4 regions of the Hominiventricola aquisgranensis genome follow, and region 4 is predicted to be linked to each of the others. Evidence: predicted binding sites of a transcription regulator. Region 4 holds the regulator's gene; each other region holds the start of a gene.
The links. The regulator Rex, encoded in region 4, represses fermentation and respiration genes when NADH is low (regulators of the CRP and FNR family bind a similar motif). The targets are predictions, from matches to a motif close to ATTGTTAANTANTTAACAAT.

Region 1 (4,428 bases), on a different contig from region 4:
ATCCTTCCGCACTTTCTACGATCTTGTTGCACATGTTCTTTGCCATGTCTTTTTCTTTCAATGAAATGTAACCGCCGCAGCACTCATTCCGATATGGATAAATGACCGGCTCTGCTCCCAGTGCCCGGATAAAATCTTCCATGATCTTCGGATTTTCCGGATTGTCAAATTCCAGAACTTTTCCAGGACGGAGCAGCAGACATCCATAATAAGCACCTATTTTTTTGCCTGTCAGCGGATGGGTCACTTTTTCTTTGATCATATCGAATCCGACCCGGTCACGGAGTACTTCCAGATAGTGGAGCACATTGGTCTCTCCCTTGTAGGGCTCTTCCAGCTTCAGATAGTTGTTGGCTCTGGCCTGAATATCCTCCACATGCTTCATATCATCGTTGACTCTCTTCAACACATGATGACAGGCGGAACAGACGGTGATCAGTTCCTGTCCTTTTTCTTTGGCAGCCTGAAGTGCACGGATGGATGCAAGCTTGGTTGCGATCTCATCGCTGCCCAGCGGATATACACCGCCGCAGCACTGCCAGTCTTCGATCTCTTCCATCTCAAATCCAAGAGCCTCCGCAGAAGCTCTTGCATAAGCGTCAAGATCTCTGGCTTTGTTCTTCAGAGTACAGCCCGGATAATAACTGTATTTCATAGCCTGATGATCCTTTCTTTGTCTCGTAAAAATAATTTTACAGGTTGATCTGTGCGATCACAGATTTCAGTGCTTCTGCACTGGCCTGAAGTTTCTTTGTCTCTTCTTTGTTCATTCTCATAGGAATCTTACCGCTGATACCCTTCGGTCCAACCAGCGTCAGTGTACTTAAACATACGTCTTCCACACCATACTCTCCATGCATCATGGAAGATACCGTCACAACGGTCTCTGAAGATGCCAGCAGGGTCTTGCAGAGCTGACATACGGATCTGGATACGGCATAGAAGGTAGCTCCCTTCTTCGCGATCACGATACCGCCGGATTTCCGTACATACTCGCTCATCTCGTCTTTATCGATAGGCTGTACGTCTTTACCCATATGCTGCGCCACATTTACGTACTCATCCACATGGATACCGGAAACATAGACACCTGTCCAGGGAATGAAAGAAGTATCGCCATGCTCACCAAATACATAAGCATGAATATTTTTCTGTGCCACCTGAAGCTTTTCAGATAATCCGCAGCGAAGTCTTGCTGTATCCAGGATCGTACCAGAACCGATGATCTGACGCTCAGGCAGACCGGAGATCTTCGTAAATACATAAGTCATGATATCCACCGGATTACTTACGATCACATATAATGCATTGGGTGCTTCTTTAACAATCTGAGGGGTAATGCTCTTTAAGATATTAACATTCGTCTGTGCCAGATCAATACGGGTCTGTCCTGGCTTTCTTGCGATTCCGGAAGTAATGATCACAATGTCAGAATCCTTGGCATCCGGATAATCACCGGCGATGATCGAGATAGGCTCACGGAAACAGGTTCCCTGTTCAATATCCATAACCTCGCCCTCTGCTTTGTCCTTGTTGATGTCGATCATAACGATCTGGGATGCCAGTTCTTCCTGGGACAGAGAATATGCAATCGTAGATCCTACACTTCCTGCTCCAATGATGGTAATCTTTCTGCTCATAGGTACTCCTTTCAAGTAAGACATTTTTGTTATTTTTTTAACAAATTACTTTAAAAAAATTGCCCGAGTGACCGGGCAACTCATTGTTAATAAAATAACATAACGTTAAAAAAATATCAATACTAAATCCATTCCTTTTTGTTATTGATTCTCAATTTGCCAGTCAATAGGCTCCATACCATGTTCTTTCAGGAATTCATTCGCCTTACTGAAATGCTTGCATCCAAAGAAACCGCGGTACGCAGACAGTGGACTGGGATGGGGTGCTTCCAGAATCAGATGCTTCGGATTGTTCAACATGGATCTCTTCATCTGTGCCGGTCTTCCCCAGAGCATAAATACCATAGGTCTGTCCTGCTCATTGAGCACACGGATAGCCGCATCGGTGAATTCTTCCCAGCCGATGCCTCTGTGGGAATTGGCCTGATGAGCACGGACAGTCAATACCGTGTTCAGAAGCATAACGCCTTCTCTTGCCCATTTTTCCAGATAACCATTATTAGGAATATAGCAGCCGCAGTCATCGTGCAGCTCCTTATAAATATTGACAAGCGATGGCGGAATCTCCACATCCGGCTTCACAGAAAAGCAAAGTCCATGAGCCTGTCCATTATTATGATAAGGATCCTGGCCTAAGATCACCACTTTCACCTGGGACAGCGGCGTAAAATCAAAGGCATTGAATATATCATCGGCAGGCGGAAAGATCTCATGAGTGCTGTACTCTTCCTTCACTGTCTTATATAATCTCGCATAATAAGGCTTTTTAAATTCCGGGCTTAAAGGCTCCAGCCAGTCATTGGATATTGCTCCCATGTCAGTTCCTCTTTTCTCTTGTGATTCTTTCTATAAACGTACCGAGATTCCGTTGTCGCGGAGATATTCTTTCACCTGACGGATTTCCAGTTCCTTGTAATGGAACAAGGATGCTGCCAGAGCTGCATCTGCTTTTCCATCAGTCAGTGCTTCTCTAAAATGTTCCAGTGTTCCAGCTCCACCGGAGGCAATGACCGGAACTGACACATTCTCTGCAATGGTTCTGGTCAGTTCTATATCATATCCTGCCTTGGTTCCATCACAGTCCATACTGGTCAGAAGGATCTCTCCTGCTCCAAGCTCACAGACCTTCATGGCCCATTCCACTGCATCCATCCCCATATCTACCCGGCCGCCATTTTTGTAAATATTCCAGCCACTGCCGTCTGCACGACGTTTGGCATCAATAGCTACAACTACACACTGGCTTCCAAACTTATCTGCTGCCTCGCTGATCAGTTCCGGCCGCATGATGGCTGCAGAGTTGACCGAGATCTTGTCCGCACCTTCTCTTAACAGCACTTTAAAGTCCTCGACTGTGCGGATACCACCGCCTACAGTAAACGGAATAAATACTGTCTCTGCCACCCGGCGCACCATATCAACAACGGTATTTCTTGCATCAGAGGAAGCGGTAATATCCAGAAATACTACTTCATCGGCGCCTGCCTTGTCGTAAGCTGCCGCTACCGCCACCGGGTCTCCTGCATCTCTTAAATTAACAAAATTAACACCCTTTACCACACGTCCGTTATTGACATCCAGACAGGGAATGATTCTCTTTGTAAACATCTGGCCACTCCTCCTTACAGTTCGGCAAAATTTTTCAGCATCTGAAGTCCCGCCCGGGAACTCTTCTCAGGATGGAACTGGCAGGCAAATACATTGCCCTTCTCCACAGACGCATGGATCGTAACTCCATACTGCGTCGTTGCTTTTACGATGCTCTCCTCTTCAGCTTTCAGATAATAGGAGTGTACAAAATAAACATACGGATGCTCTTCCAGACCTTTGAATAATCTGCCCTGATTCTGAAACGTCAGGGAATTCCATCCCATATGCGGGATCTTTAAGCCTTCTGTCTCCGGGATCTTCAGAATCTCGCCTTTGAGGATTCCCAGGCCTTCCACCCCCGGACTTTCCTCGCTTCGTTCAAATAAAAGCTGCAGCCCCAGACAGATTCCAAGAAATGGTTTCTCAAGTTCTGTCAGCTCATGGATCACATCTACCAGTCCGTATTCCTGAAGATGGTTCATAGCGTCTCCAAACGATCCCACTCCCGGCAGGATCACTTTGTCTGCCCGAAGAAGGGTATCTCTGTCTCTTGTGATGCAGACATCCTGTCCTAAATACTTCATGGCCTTTTCCACACTGCGGATATTGCCTGCATCGTAGTCGATAATTCCAATCATAAGCTGCCTCCTCTTGTGTGTCTAATTAGCGGTAAATAATTTTACCGGATCTTCCTTCACAGATGTTCCTCTGTCAGCGATCTCCTCTGAAAGCTGTGGAAATTTTCCGCTGACTCTGATATATCTTGATTTTTTATTAAAATAAGCCGTCTTCTCAAAGGGAAAACGCACAAGCTGTGGATGTGCGAATCCAACGCCCAGCTCCAGTACACAGAGCTTCTGGTTCAAGGTGAATGACAGCCAGTGAAGATATTTCTCCCAGCTTTCATGTCCCTCTGGATCCACAAGCGGCGCCGTGATCTGTTCCGGTGCAAGCCCTGCTGCTTCCAGTCTTTCTCTGTCCTTCAGTGTCACAATAAAATAGTCCTTATGTTCCAGCAGTCCTTTTAGCTCCTGGTAAAATGCCGCCATATCTCCGGTCAGTTCTTCACCAAGCCCCACAAGCACCAGACTTGCATTCTGAACTTCCTGTCTGATCTCCTCTAATGTCAATGTGTTGTCTCCTTGCTCTAAACTATCTTTTGAACGGTATTATACCATAGCGTAAAGCCTTTATTCAA
Region 2 (4,428 bases), on a different contig from region 4:
CGAAAATACTTACTATATACAGACGGTTGACGACTTGAATTTAGGGGTATTACGATCTACTGGGCTTGTAGGTATTACAGCGGGGGCTTCCACCCCAAAGAAAATTATTGAGGAGGTTCAAAAACGATGTCAGAATTAAGTTTTGAACAGATGCTGGAAGGTTCATTAAAAACTATCAGAACAGGAGAAATCGTAGAAGGCACAGTGATCGATGTCAAAGAAGACGAGATCATCTTAAATATAGGCTACAAATCAGACGGTATTGTTTCCAGAAACGAGTATACCAACGTGCCGAATGCAGACCTGAGAACTATGGTATCTGTAGGTGACACTATGGAAGTTAAAGTCCTGAAAGTAAATGATGGTGAGGGACAGGTTCAGCTTTCTTACAGAAGAGTAGCTGCAGAAAAAGGAAGCAAGAGACTGGAAGAGGCTTTTGAGAACAAAGAAGTTCTGACCGCAAAAGTATCTCAGGTACTGGATGGTGGATTAAGTGTTGTAGTTGATGAGACCAGAATCTTCATTCCTGCAAGCCTGGTATCTGATACTTATGAGAAAAACCTCAGCAAATATGCTGATCAGGAGATTGAGTTTGTAATCACTGAATTCAATCCGAAGAGAAGAAGAATCATCGGTGACAGAAAACAGCTTCTGGTTGCTAAGAAAGCAGAGATGCAGAAAGAACTCTTCGAGCGTATCCATGAAGGAGATATTGTAGAAGGCGTTGTTAAAAATATTACTGACTTTGGCGCATTCGTAGATCTGGGCGGAGCTGATGGTCTGCTTCATATCTCTGAGATGTCCTGGGGTCGTGTTGAGCATCCGAAGAAGATGTTCAAGGTTGGTCAGAAACTGACTGTTCTGATCAAAGAGATCAAAGATACCAAGATTGCTCTGAGCCTTAAGTTTGATGATGCAAACCCGTGGCTCAATGCTGCTGAGAAATATGCAGTAGGCAATGAAGTAGAGGGAACTGTAGCACGTATGACTGACTTTGGCGCATTTGTTGAGCTGGAGCCGGGTGTAGACGCACTGCTTCATGTATCTCAGATTTCCAGAGATCATGTTGAGAAACCGGCTGATGTTCTGAAGATTGGTCAGGTTATCAAAGCTAAAGTTGTTGATTTCAACGGTGAGGATCATAAGATCAGCCTGAGCATGAAAGCTCTGGAAGCACCGGTTGAGGAAGCAGAGGAAGAGTAATTCTTTCTATATAACAGGTGATTGTAAAGAGGTATGCGGATTCCGTATACCTCTTTTTTACGCAGAGTTTCATATTCCAAATTAGAATGTCAAAAATTTAACAAAATAATTGACTTTACGAGAATAAAAGGAGTATAGTGGGAACAGAACAAACGGAACAAAGAAACGCTTGATTCTATGAGACAGAAGATGGAGGAAAAAACAATGTCAAACAGATTAGTATTGAATGAAACATCTTATCATGGAAAAGGTGCAATTCAGGAAATTGCAGGAGAGGTGAAACGTAGAGGCTTTAAGAAAGCATTTGTATGTTCCGGACCTACGATCTTCAAGCATGGTGTGACTAAGAAAGTAACAGATGTACTGGATCAGGCTGGCTGTGCTTATGAAGTATATACCAATATTAAAGAAAATCCAACCATTGAAAACGTACAGAATGGTGTGGAAGAATATAAAAAATCCGGTGCTGATTTTATCATTGCAATCGGCGGTGGTTCGCCGATGGATACGGCAAAAGCCATTGGTATTATCATTAACAATCCGGAGTTCGCAGATGTGAGAAGTCTGGAAGGTGTGGCTCCGACCAAGAATCCTTGTGTACCGATCATTGCCGTTCCAACGACCGCAGGTACCGCAGCAGAGGTTACCATCAACTATGTCATCACTGATGTAGAGAAGAAACGGAAATTTGTCTGTGTAGATACTCATGATATTCCGGTAGTAGCAGTAGTAGATCCGGATATGATGTCTTCCATGCCGAAAGGACTGACAGCTGCAACCGGCATGGATGCACTGACCCATGCCATTGAGGGTTATATTACAAAAGCAGCTTGGGAGATCACAGATATGCTGCATCTGAAAGCAATCGAGATTATCTCTTCCTCTCTTCGTGGAGCTGTTGAGAACACACCGGAAGGAAGAGAAGGTATGGCGCTTGGACAGTATATTGCAGGTATGGGATTTTCCAATGTAGGACTTGGGATTGTACACTCCATGGCACATGCACTGGGAGCTGTCTATGATACACCTCATGGGGTGGCAAATGCGATCCTGCTTCCGACGGTTATGGAATATAATGCAGATGCAACTGGTGAGAAATATAGAGATATTGCAAAGGCTATGGGAGTAGAAGGAACCGAAACCATGAGTCAGGAAGAGTACAGAAAGGCAGCTGTTGATGCGGTTCGTAAGCTGGCTGCTGATGTGGGAATTCCAAAAGATTTGAAAGCAATTGTAAAAGAAGAAGATATTCGCTTCTTGAGTGAAAGTGCAGCAGCTGATGCGTGTGCTCCAGGCAATCCAAAAGAAGCAACGGTGGATGATATTGAAAAACTGTATCGCAGTCTGCTGTAATAATAAAGGCCATATTCCATTATAAGATGCCCATATATATATCCTATTGCAAAAAGGGAATGCGTAAGCATTCCCTTTTTGCATACAGTGAGATATAATAGGGAAAAGGAGGGGAAAAATGAGATTTGATATAAAAGAAGATGGAAAGAGAATTCTGATGGTCTGCGTGGCATCGCTGATTATGGCATTGAATATTAAGACTTTTGTACGGACAGGCGGCTTGTATCCTGGTGGAGCAACGGGACTGACGATTCTGATCCAGCGTGTGGCTGATCTGTTTTTTGGCATTACGATTCCATATACGCTGGTCAATGTGATCCTGAATGCGATACCGGTCTATATTGGATACCGGTTTATTGGAAAGAAATTTACCTTGTATTCCTGTCTGATGATCCTGCTGACAGGTATCCTTACAGATATGATCCCGGGATATCCTATTACTTACGATACTTTGCTGATCAGTGTGTTTGGAGGTCTTATTAACGGAGCGGTGATCAGTCTTTGCTTATTTGCCAATGCAACATCTGGGGGGACGGATTTTATTGCTATTTATCTGTCGGAGAAAAAGGGCATGGATTCCTGGAATCTGGTGCTGGGTCTGAATGTTCTGATCCTTGGTGCTGCAGGTCTTCTGTTTGGATGGGACAAGGCATTATACTCAATTATTTTCCAGTATGCATCCACGCAGGTATTGCACACTTTATATAAGAAGTATCAGCAGCAGACATTGTTTGTTGTGACCGATCATCCGCAGGAAGTGTGTGATGCAATCTCAAACACGTGCCACCATGGGGCAACAATCCTGAATGGAGAGGGATCCTATGAACACTGTGAACGCCACATGGTCTATTCTGTCGTATCAAGTGCGGAGAGTAAGCATGTGTTAAAAGCAGTGCGGGAGGTGGATAAGCATGCATTTATCAATGTGATCAAGACCTCACAGCTATCCGGCCACTTTTATCAGAAACCGGAAGACTAAGAAATCAAAGTCCTGAGGGAGGAAAAGAATGTGACAGAAGGCGAGAAAAGAAGAAGCCAGATCATAAAAATATTAAAGGACAGTAAAAGTCCGGTGTCAGGAACAAAACTTGCAAAAGTTCTGAAGGTGAGCCGTCAGGTGATCGTACAGGATATGGCGCTGCTTCGTGCTCAGCGGATGCAGATTCTGTCCACTTATAAAGGATATTTTCTGGATGCGGCAGTAAAAGAACAGTATGTGCGGATCTTTCGGGTACATCATGACACGGAGCATACTTTGGATGAACTGCAGCTGATCGTGGATTATGGTGGAAAGGTTCTGGATGTGTTTGTAGAGCATCCCCTGTACGGACAGATACGGGCAGACCTGATGATCGCCAACCGTATGGAAGCAAAGCAATTTGTGGAGCAGATGGAGGCTCATGAAGCCCATCCGCTGAAACTGCTGACTGATGATTGCCATTATCATACGGTAGTGGCCGGTTCAGAGGAACAACTGGATCTGATCGAACAGGAGTTAAAGATGAGAGGGTATCTGCAGGAATGATGAGGTACAGTTCACCCGCACCATTCACAAAATCGCGCAGGTGAGTTGCGAAAAAAATGTGAAAAAACTGTGAATTCCCAAATGTTTGTTGAAAATTTAAAACATATGTGTTATATTACAAATAGAACGAAGAAAATAGTAAGTCCCGGCCGAAAGGTCGGGATTTTGAGCTATTCAGAGTTATGCACATGTCATTTTGCGAATGTAGCTCTGAATAAGTTGTACTTATAACACAGACACCTGGAGGTGACGCAGGATGAGTAAGAGAGATTATTATGAGGTGCTTGGGATTAACAGAAGTGCTGATGAAAAAGAAATCAAACGTGCCTATCGAAAACTTGCAAAGA
Region 3 (4,428 bases), on a different contig from region 4:
CGGTTCCTACATCAAAACGGATGTAATCGGAATCCGGCATCTGAGCGATCGGTGAAGTGGTGATGAACTTGGTATGGAAACATTTGCTCAGAGGTCCAAGTGCCGGGAAGATACACTGAACGTCTACTACGATAGCCTCACATGCTCCAGTCAGGACTACATTCTCCTGCTGCAGGAAGTTACCAGCCATCGGAATACCACGACGCATTGCTACCTCATTGGAAGTACAGCATACACCAGATACGGTGATTCCCTTAGCACCCATGCTCTTTGCATATGCGATCATCTCCGGATCATCTGCATATTCACAGACCATCTCGGACAGTGACGGATCATGTCCATGTACTACGATGTTTACGTTCTCAGCATTCATAACGCCAAGGTTTGCTTCGGTGTCAATTGGCTTCGGAGTTCCGAACAGTACGTCAGAGAACTCAGTACCACACATGGAACCGCCCCATCCATCAGCAAGACCTGCTCTTAAGGACTGACGAACCAGTGCTTCCGGCTTTGATGAACATCCCATATGAGTCATATGTAAGGAAGCAGCAACTTCACGGTCAATTGCTCTCGGCTCGATCTCTGCGTCATGCCACAGCTTCTGGGTATGCTCCGGAGCTCTCTTCAGCCATCTCTGAACACCAAACGGTTTACCATATTCCATCAGAGCCAGTTCTGCCATCTCATGAGCCAGATCATAGATATCTTTTCCTTCTGTCTCTACACCCCACTCTTTTGCGATGCGGATCAGTTTCTCAGGATCTTTTACTTTGTAAGCGCCATTCGGATCTGCTGCATACAGGGTATGACAGATCTCACGTCCATGATCAGAGTGAGTAGCTGCTCCACCGGCAGTAAATTTCAGATAGTTACGTCCTACGATACCATGAGCATCACATCCACAGATTCCTCTCGGAGCCTTCGGAGTAATACGACAAGGTCCCATTGCACAGATACGACAGCAGATACCCTGCTCTCCGAATTTACAATGCGGGGTCTGATTCTTTACACGAATCTGCCATGCGTCAGCACCGACTTTCGCGCCGGTCTCAAGCAGTCGGTTAGTCGCTGCTTCCATCTCTTCGACTGTTGTTAATTTAAAGTCTCCCATATAAATCTCCTTTTACGCGGTCAGGTCATCTCCTTTTTATAATTCCAGACCGTCCATGATTTTGTATAACGCCTGTCTGACAGGATTGTCTTCCGGAAGCTGTGTGGTCGGTGTTCCGGCACTGTCAAACTCATATACGCCTTCATCCTGGGGAACGACTCCCAGAAGTTCCAGGTTTTGTTTCTCAATTTCTTCCCGGACGCCATCGTTCAGTACTCCCTTAGGAGCACGGTTTACGATCAAACCGATCTTCTTCGGTTTTAATCCACATTCAGGAACCAAACGGGCGATACGTCCAACCGCCTGAATTCCCCTGCGTGAGCAATCGCTGACCAGAATCACCGTGTCAACGCCGGGAAGGATACCTCTGCTGATATGTTCCATTCCTGCTTCGTTGTCCACGACCACATAATTGTAATTCTGGGCACGTTTGGCAACCTGGGCAGATAACAGACCATTTACAAAACAATAACATCCTTTTCCCTGTGTATGTCCCATCACTAACAGGTCGTAATCATCTTCCTCCACCAGTGCGGAATCAAACTTAAATTCAGTATAGTCCTGTTTGGACATTCCTTTCGGAATCGGGCTTTCATTGGAAAGCTCTGCATTTGACAGCTCATCGCGGATATCTCCCAGTGTCATCTCCACTTCTACACCGAGGACTTCGTTCAAGTTGGAATTTGCGTCTGCATCCACTGCCAGGATCGGGCCTTTCTTCTGCTCGGCAAGACGCTGAATCATCATGCCGGTCAATGTAGTCTTTCCTACACCGCCTTTTCCGGCTACTGCAATTGTATATGGCATAACTGTCATCTCCTAAACTAGTTTACTTCTTGATAATTTGTTCGAAGGCTTATGTACCTTCTCTTTAAATTTTTCTATATGAGCGGATTACCACCTCCATATGGTAAATTTTATGTTCGCAGGCAGAATCACATCATCCAGGCATGCTCAGGATCCAGATACCTGTCTGCACTAACAATCAGACTGTATCCACAGCCTGATTGTTGTAACCTTTCATGGAGTTTAATTGTTTGTACAGTTGATCTTTACAACCGAGTTTGCCAGGTCCACCATGGTAATGGCGCCTTCCACAGTGATCTCCATGCCCATAATATCTCTGATGCGGATGGTTGTTCCATCTACATCAATTCTGCTTGCATTTTTCAGCAGGATCGTTTCGTCCTCCTGCTTTTTACCATAAATTGTTGCAAGACACATTGGTTAATCCCTCCTCTACTGAACAAGAGAAAGCGCAATGGATAATCTCATATTACCCTTTTCGAAATCTTCAACACCCTTTTCAATCTGGGCTGCTGCATCATCCTTGCCCTGTTCGCGCAGGTGTTTGGCGATCTCTGCCAGTTCTCTTGCATGATGCTTATTGTGATCCAGCATATATGCCAGAACAGCGGTGTCTTCGTCTTTTGGCTGTGCTCCGTGATCATGACCGCATCCGCAGTGTGCATGTTCGTGATCATGTTCCCCCTCATGGGTATGTGCATGAGTATGAGTCACGCCATCATGTGTATGTTCATGGCTGTGCTCATGATCGTGACCGCCGCATCCGCATCCACAATGACTATGTTCTTCATTCGTTACGTGCATTCGACTTGCCTCCTTTTTTGTCAAATCCTATATCAAAATTTGCATTCTGTTAATTTTTTGACATTATTATAATGTATTATACCCCCCAGGGGGATTTTTAGCAAGCTATTTTCAATAAATTCAACAAATAAATCTATAGAAAATGCATCAAAAAGGAGCCGCCTGTTTTTTCAGGCAGCCCCCATAATAGCTTCAATATTTTTTAGATTTCAGCTGCTTTCAACAGGTCCGGGATCTTGGACTCCCATCCAAGTGCCATGATATGTACACCCTGGCAGTATGGCTTACACTCTTTGATAATACGTGCAGCGATCTCAACGCCCGTGATACCTGCTTTGGTTTTCTCTTTGTCTGCCTTCAGCTCTTCGATCATCTCGTCCGGAACATGAATACCGGCAACATTGTTATTCATGAATTTTGCCATTCCAGCTGACTTCGGAATGATGATACCAACCTGTACCGGTTTTCCGAACTGTTTTGCTTTCTCCATGAATTTGATGAATTTCTCCGGCTCAAATACTGCCTGAGTCTGGAAGTAATCTGCACCTGCAGCAACTTTTCTTTCCATCTTTGCAAGCTGTGCATCAACAGAATCGCTGCACGGAGATACAACTGCTCCCTTGGAGAATTTTGGCGGCTCGCCAACCAGTTCATTTCCACCCAGATCTTTGCCTGACTCCAGAAGCTTCACAGTATGAAGAAGGGATACAGAATCCAGGTCAAATACCGGCTTTGCCTGCGGATGATCACCCATCTTGGTATGATCGCCAGTCAGACAGAGAATGTTCTCAATGCCGAACATAGCAGCGCTCAGAAGATCAGACTCCAGAGCGATACGGTTTCTGTCACGACATGCAAGCTGGAAGATCGGATCCATGCCAGCATCTTTGAGAACTTTACACATTGCAAGAGATCCAAGACGCATAACAGAAGACTGATTATCTGTTACATTCACTGCATGAACACCTTTAAGATAGGTCTTTGCCTCTTCTACAAGCTCGTCTACATGGATTCCTTTTGGCGGTCCTACTTCTGCAGAAACTACAAATTCACCACGGTCGAATAATTCTTTCATTTTCATCGTATATTTGCTCCAATCCTTTTATTTTACATCATCGTCTGTTGCGAAGTTATGGATCTGTGTCGGACATTTCAGTACATCCAGCCGTCCGATCTCTTTCAGGCGTCTGTAGATACGCTCCCATCCGCATTCCATATCACTGTCTACTTCACATTTACCATTCTTGGAACCACCACACTGACCATTTACAAGGCTCTTGGAACATGCCGTGATCGGACAGATCCCGCCTGTCAGGTTCAGATAGCACTCACCGCACTGGTCACATTTGTACTCCAGCGGTGTCACGCCCTGGAAACCAGGTACCGGGTATGTATCGCAGGCTGCGCAGACCATCTTATTATCCAGATATTCCGCAACGGTCTGTACACCCACACCGCAGGAGAATACTAAAACCAGGTCTGCTTCCTGGATCTTGCTCATATGTTTCTTAAGACGTAATTCCATGTTTTCCGGGTTGCAGATATAATCCGTTGTCATGATTCCTGTCACATTTCCTTCAGCGGCAAGTTCCTTCTGAAGTTCAACAGCTTCTTTTTCCGGAAAACGAACTTCTTTGCATCCATGACAGTTGATGATAAAAACTTTCTTTCCAGCTGTCAGGGAAGTGATCGTTTCTTTTGCTTTT
Region 4 (4,428 bases):
ACTCCCGCACGGACCATATCAAGGTTTGCCTGCTTCAGATCGAAGATACCTGCACTGTTGGAACAGTGATGGAGCGTGATATTCACACCTCTGTCCTCCAGAAGTCTGCTGAATGCAAGATAACGACTTAACTGTACCTCTGCCGGTGTCTTATCTGTTTCATCTGCTCTGGCAAAATGAGTAAACAGTCCTTCTGTATCCAGATTGGGCAGCTGGCTGATCTCTTTCACAATATCAGCACTCTCAGCATTATCTTTAAATCCAATACGGGACATACCAGTATCTACTTTAATATGTACATGGACGGTCTTACCCTGGCGGACAGCTTCTTCAGAAAGCTGACGGGCCATGGACAGCTTAAATACTGCCGGACGGATATCGTATTTCACCACTTCTTCATAGGCATCCGGGAATACAAATCCAAGGATCAGGATTGGTTTTGTGATGCCTGCCTTGCGAAGCAGCAGCGCCTCCTCAATGGTTGCCACTGCATATCCCCAGATATAATCATATGCCTCCACCATCTGAGCGATCGGCACCGCACCATGCCCATAACCATCTGTCTTCACAACAGCCACCATCTTCGTTCCCGGCGTCAGATTATCCTTCATGCTTTTAAAATTATATGCCACTGCATCCAGATTGATCTCTGCACATACTCTCATGTAATGTTTCATTGTATCATTCTCCTTTTGTCGCCTATATTTTAAATCTGCCTTTCATCTGTCCGGACTTATGCTTTCTTCATAGCACCGGGCAGATACTCCAGCAGATGCCTTGCCAGAAGACCATATACGCCTTCCTGCTCCATCGCCAGATCCCCGGCTCTTCCGTGAAGCCACATGCCCAGAAGCGCTGCATCTGAAGGATCAACTTTCTGAGCCAGCAGGCCTGTCAGAATTCCCGTCAACACATCGCCGCTTCCTCCGGTGGACATTCCACTGTTGCCTGTAGTGTTCACATAACAAGTTCCATCTGGCAGTGCTGCTGCGGAGGGTGCATCCTTCAGAATGCAGATGCAATGATGTTCTCTTGCAAAAGCAGCAGCCCATCCTGAAATATCTTTACTGATTTCCCGGGATTCCACACCTGTCAGTCGAGAAAATTCCCCTACATGAGGGGTCAGGATCACATCTCCTTCATGCTGTTCCAGCCATTCCATATGTTCTGACAGAATATTAAGCGCATCCGCATCGATCACCAGCGGCCCGTGAAATTTCTGAAGCGTCAGCTTCATCATGTGATATGCCCATGGCTTTCTTCCAAGCCCTGGACCAATGGCTGCCACTGTCGCCCAGGAAAGTGCTTCTTCCAGTATGTTATCCAGCGCTTCCCGTTCATCCTGCTCAAAAGTAGTCATCACTGCTTCAGGCAGAAGTGTCTGCAGGATCACCCGGTTTTCTTCCGGTGTCAGGATCCTCACCAGACCTGCACCGCTTCGATACACTGCTCCCGCGCACAAATATGCTGCGCCTGCCATGTTAACACTTCCCGCCATACACAGTGCTTTTCCAAACATTCCTTTATGAGACCTTTTCGGTCTTTCAGGAAGTTTTTCCAGAATCTTCTGATCTACGTTTCTATACTCTTTCATTTTAACTAAATGAGCAAAAGGGTCTGTATACAATAACAGACCCTCGTTCCTTATACTTCTTCCTTTTTGTGTTCATTTTCATAGCTGCTGATTCGATAAGATAACTGCATCAGACTGTCTACCAGATGAACATTTTCCACTACCACATCATCCGGAACTTTCAGATCCAGATGTGCAAAGTTCCACAATGCCTTGATTCCACAGCGAACCAGACGGTCAGCCGTCTCTGCCACACGATCCTTCGGAAGCGTCAGTACTGCAATCTCAATATGCTCACGAGCCACAAAATCTTCCAGCTCATCCATCATCAGTACCGGAATACCACGCACATCAGTTCCTACCAGGCTGGGACGAACATCAAAGATTGCCTTTGTGATAAATCCGTTCTTTTCAAAATCATAGTTTGCCAGAGCATGTCCGAAATTACCACCACCAATAATGATCATAGGATGCTTCTTGTCCACACCCAGAATCTTGCCGATCTCATCGTACAGGAATTTCACATTATATCCATATCCCTGCTGTCCAAATCCGCCAAAATTGTTCAGATCCTGCCTGATCTGAGATGCCGTCACCTGCATTTTCGTGCTCAGCTCACCGGAAGAAATGCGCTCGACTCCATTATTCAGCATCTCGCCAAGATATCGGTAATATCTCGGAAGCCGTTTGATTACCGCTTTTGAGATCTGTCTCTCTTCCATTCTGAGTCCTCCTTATTGCTTATATGCCCAAATCTGTCTTTATTATAGAGCCTTGTGTTTTTTTTGTCAAAAAATATTTTGCAGAATATACAAAAAGAACTGTCAAGTCCACCCCAACAGTTCTTCTTGCTTATTTTATATTTGATTCATTATCGATTTTACACTTCCGGGAGCAGATCCGTCATACTCTTCAAACTGATCAACAGTGTAGAAGTATTGTGGAACAATGCGGATGTGGTCGGCTGGAGGATACCTGCAACGCCCAGAATGATCAGACCCATATTGAATCCTACGATCACACGGTAATTCTGATGGATCCGTTTTATCAGTCCATTGCTGATCTGTTTTAACTTCACCAGTTCTTCCAGATTGTCTGCGCTGATGGTCACATCCGCAATCTCTCTGGCAATTTCCGCGCCATCACTGATAGCAATTCCAACATCAGCCGCGGACAATGCCGGTGAATCATTGATACCATCCCCGATCATGATAACCTTTCTTCCAGCAGAGCGTTCCTTATCTACAAAAGATGCCTTGTCTTCTGGCAGGACCTCAGAATAATACTCATCCACGCCTACTTTTGAAGCCACGGCACGAGCGGTACGGTCACTGTCTCCAGTCATCATGACTACTTTGCTGATACCTGCTTTCTTAAGGCCCTGGATTACATCAACAGCTTCCGGACGCAGCGGGTCTTCAATACAGATGATTGCTACCAGCCTGCCTTCCACCGCCAGGTACAGATGAGAATATTCCTCCGGAACTGCATCGAATCTCTCCTGCATGCCCTCCGGGATCACACATTTCTCATCTTCAAATACAAAATGCTGGCTTCCGATCACAGCTTTCTTGCCTTCGATCGTGGTAGAAATGCCATGCGCCACCACATACTCCACCTTTGCATGACGCTCATCATGGGACAGCCCTCTTACTTTCGCTGCTTCTACAACCGCTTTTGCCATAGAGTGTGGAAAATGCTCTTCCATACAGGCTGCCAGACGAAGCAGTTCGTCGGGGTCTTCATCCACGAATGGAACCACATCCACAACCGTCGGTTTTGCCTTGGTCAGAGTACCGGTCTTATCAAAGACGATGGTATCTGCCTCTGCAATGGCTTCCAGATATCTGCCTCCTTTAACGGTCACATCATAGGTTCCTGCCTCTCTGATAGCTGACAGTACTGAGATTGGCATAGCAAGCTTCAGTGCACAGGAAAAATCTACCATCAGTACCGCCAGTGCCTTGGTCACATTTCTGGTCAACAGATAGACCAATGCTGTTCCGCCCAGTGTATACGGCACCAGACGATCTGCCAGGTGCTCTGCTTTTCCTTCCATAGAGGATTTCAGTTTCTGAGACTCTTCGATCATAGATACGATTTTATCAAATTTTCCAGAACCAGTCACTTCACGGACCAGAACGGTCAACTCGCCTTCTTCCAGAACAGTTCCTGCATAGACAGTGCTTCCTTCGCTCTTATGAACCGGGATGGATTCACCAGTCATAGAGGCTTGGTTGACCATACCGTCACCAGTTACAACTACACCGTCAAACGGAACCATGTTGCCCATGCGGACAACAACTTTATCGCCCGGTTCAATCTGTTCAGATGGAACAAGAATCTCCTGTCCGTCACGCTGCAGCCATACCTTCTCTACGTGAAGAGACATGCTCCGCGCCAGATCTGCCACAGATTTCTTGTGGGTCCATTCCTCCAGGATCTCACCGATTCCCAGAAGGAACATCACGGAAGATGCAGTCTCCATATCGCCACGGAACACAGATACACCGATGGCTGTTCCATCCAGTACCGGAACTTCCAGCTTGCCGTGTGCCAGTGTGCAGATTCCATGCCACAGATATTTTACAGATTTTACTGCTGCTATCACAGAACGGATGGAATAAGGCAGGAACATCTTGCTTCCGGCTCTTAAGACCACGGCCGTCACCAGCTTCTCCCAGTATTCACTGTTCAGTGCGCGGCTGGAGCTTGCCAGTACCTGCTCCGGAACTTCCACATTCTCATAAGCGAACTGCCGCAACGCCAGGATCAGTGTCTCTCGGTCTCCGGTATAACAGATCACTGCGTCCTGTACACGTTCCTGCACTTTTACAGAAGTCACGCCTTCAAGC

Region 1: the regulator Rex is predicted to act here: its motif matches at 1,666-1,685, upstream of WMO62_RS06180 (L-lactate dehydrogenase).
Region 2: the regulator Rex is predicted to act here: its motif matches at 1,289-1,308, upstream of fucO (lactaldehyde reductase).
Region 3: the regulator Rex is predicted to act here: its motif matches at 2,768-2,787, upstream of WMO62_RS12000 (DUF8180 domain-containing protein).

Annotation. Positions count from the first base shown of each region.
Region 1 covers NZ_JBBMFC010000008.1:86,184-90,611, forward strand. The annotation lists gene WMO62_RS06175 (CoB--CoM heterodisulfide reductase iron-sulfur subunit B family protein) at 1-655, opposite strand, end outside; gene WMO62_RS06180 (L-lactate dehydrogenase) at 693-1,640, opposite strand; gene ung (uracil-DNA glycosylase) at 1,782-2,456, opposite strand; gene hisF (imidazole glycerol phosphate synthase subunit HisF) at 2,487-3,248, opposite strand; gene hisH (imidazole glycerol phosphate synthase subunit HisH) at 3,263-3,868, opposite strand; gene WMO62_RS06200 (hypothetical protein) at 3,890-4,360, opposite strand.
Region 2 covers NZ_JBBMFC010000023.1:45,629-50,056, reverse strand. The annotation lists partial or broken gene ispH (4-hydroxy-3-methylbut-2-enyl diphosphate reductase) at 1-146, shown strand, start outside; gene rpsA (30S ribosomal protein S1) at 127-1,203, shown strand; gene fucO (lactaldehyde reductase) at 1,408-2,556, shown strand; gene WMO62_RS12280 (YitT family protein) at 2,675-3,535, shown strand; gene WMO62_RS12275 (transcription repressor NadR) at 3,566-4,081, shown strand; gene WMO62_RS12270 (DnaJ C-terminal domain-containing protein) at 4,338-4,428, shown strand, end outside.
Region 3 covers NZ_JBBMFC010000022.1:44,374-48,801, forward strand. The annotation lists gene cooS (anaerobic carbon-monoxide dehydrogenase catalytic subunit) at 1-1,111, opposite strand, end outside; gene WMO62_RS11990 (ATP-binding protein) at 1,148-1,918, opposite strand; gene WMO62_RS11995 (CooT family nickel-binding protein) at 2,141-2,335, opposite strand; gene WMO62_RS12000 (DUF8180 domain-containing protein) at 2,351-2,722, opposite strand; gene WMO62_RS12005 (methylenetetrahydrofolate reductase) at 2,925-3,803, opposite strand; gene WMO62_RS12010 (methylenetetrahydrofolate reductase C-terminal domain-containing protein) at 3,825-4,428, opposite strand, start outside.
Region 4 covers NZ_JBBMFC010000002.1:46,964-51,391, reverse strand. The annotation lists gene alr (alanine racemase) at 1-677, opposite strand, end outside; gene WMO62_RS01230 (NAD(P)H-hydrate dehydratase) at 734-1,627, opposite strand; gene WMO62_RS01225 (redox-sensing transcriptional repressor Rex) at 1,645-2,295, opposite strand; gene WMO62_RS01220 (heavy metal translocating P-type ATPase) at 2,454-4,428, opposite strand, start outside.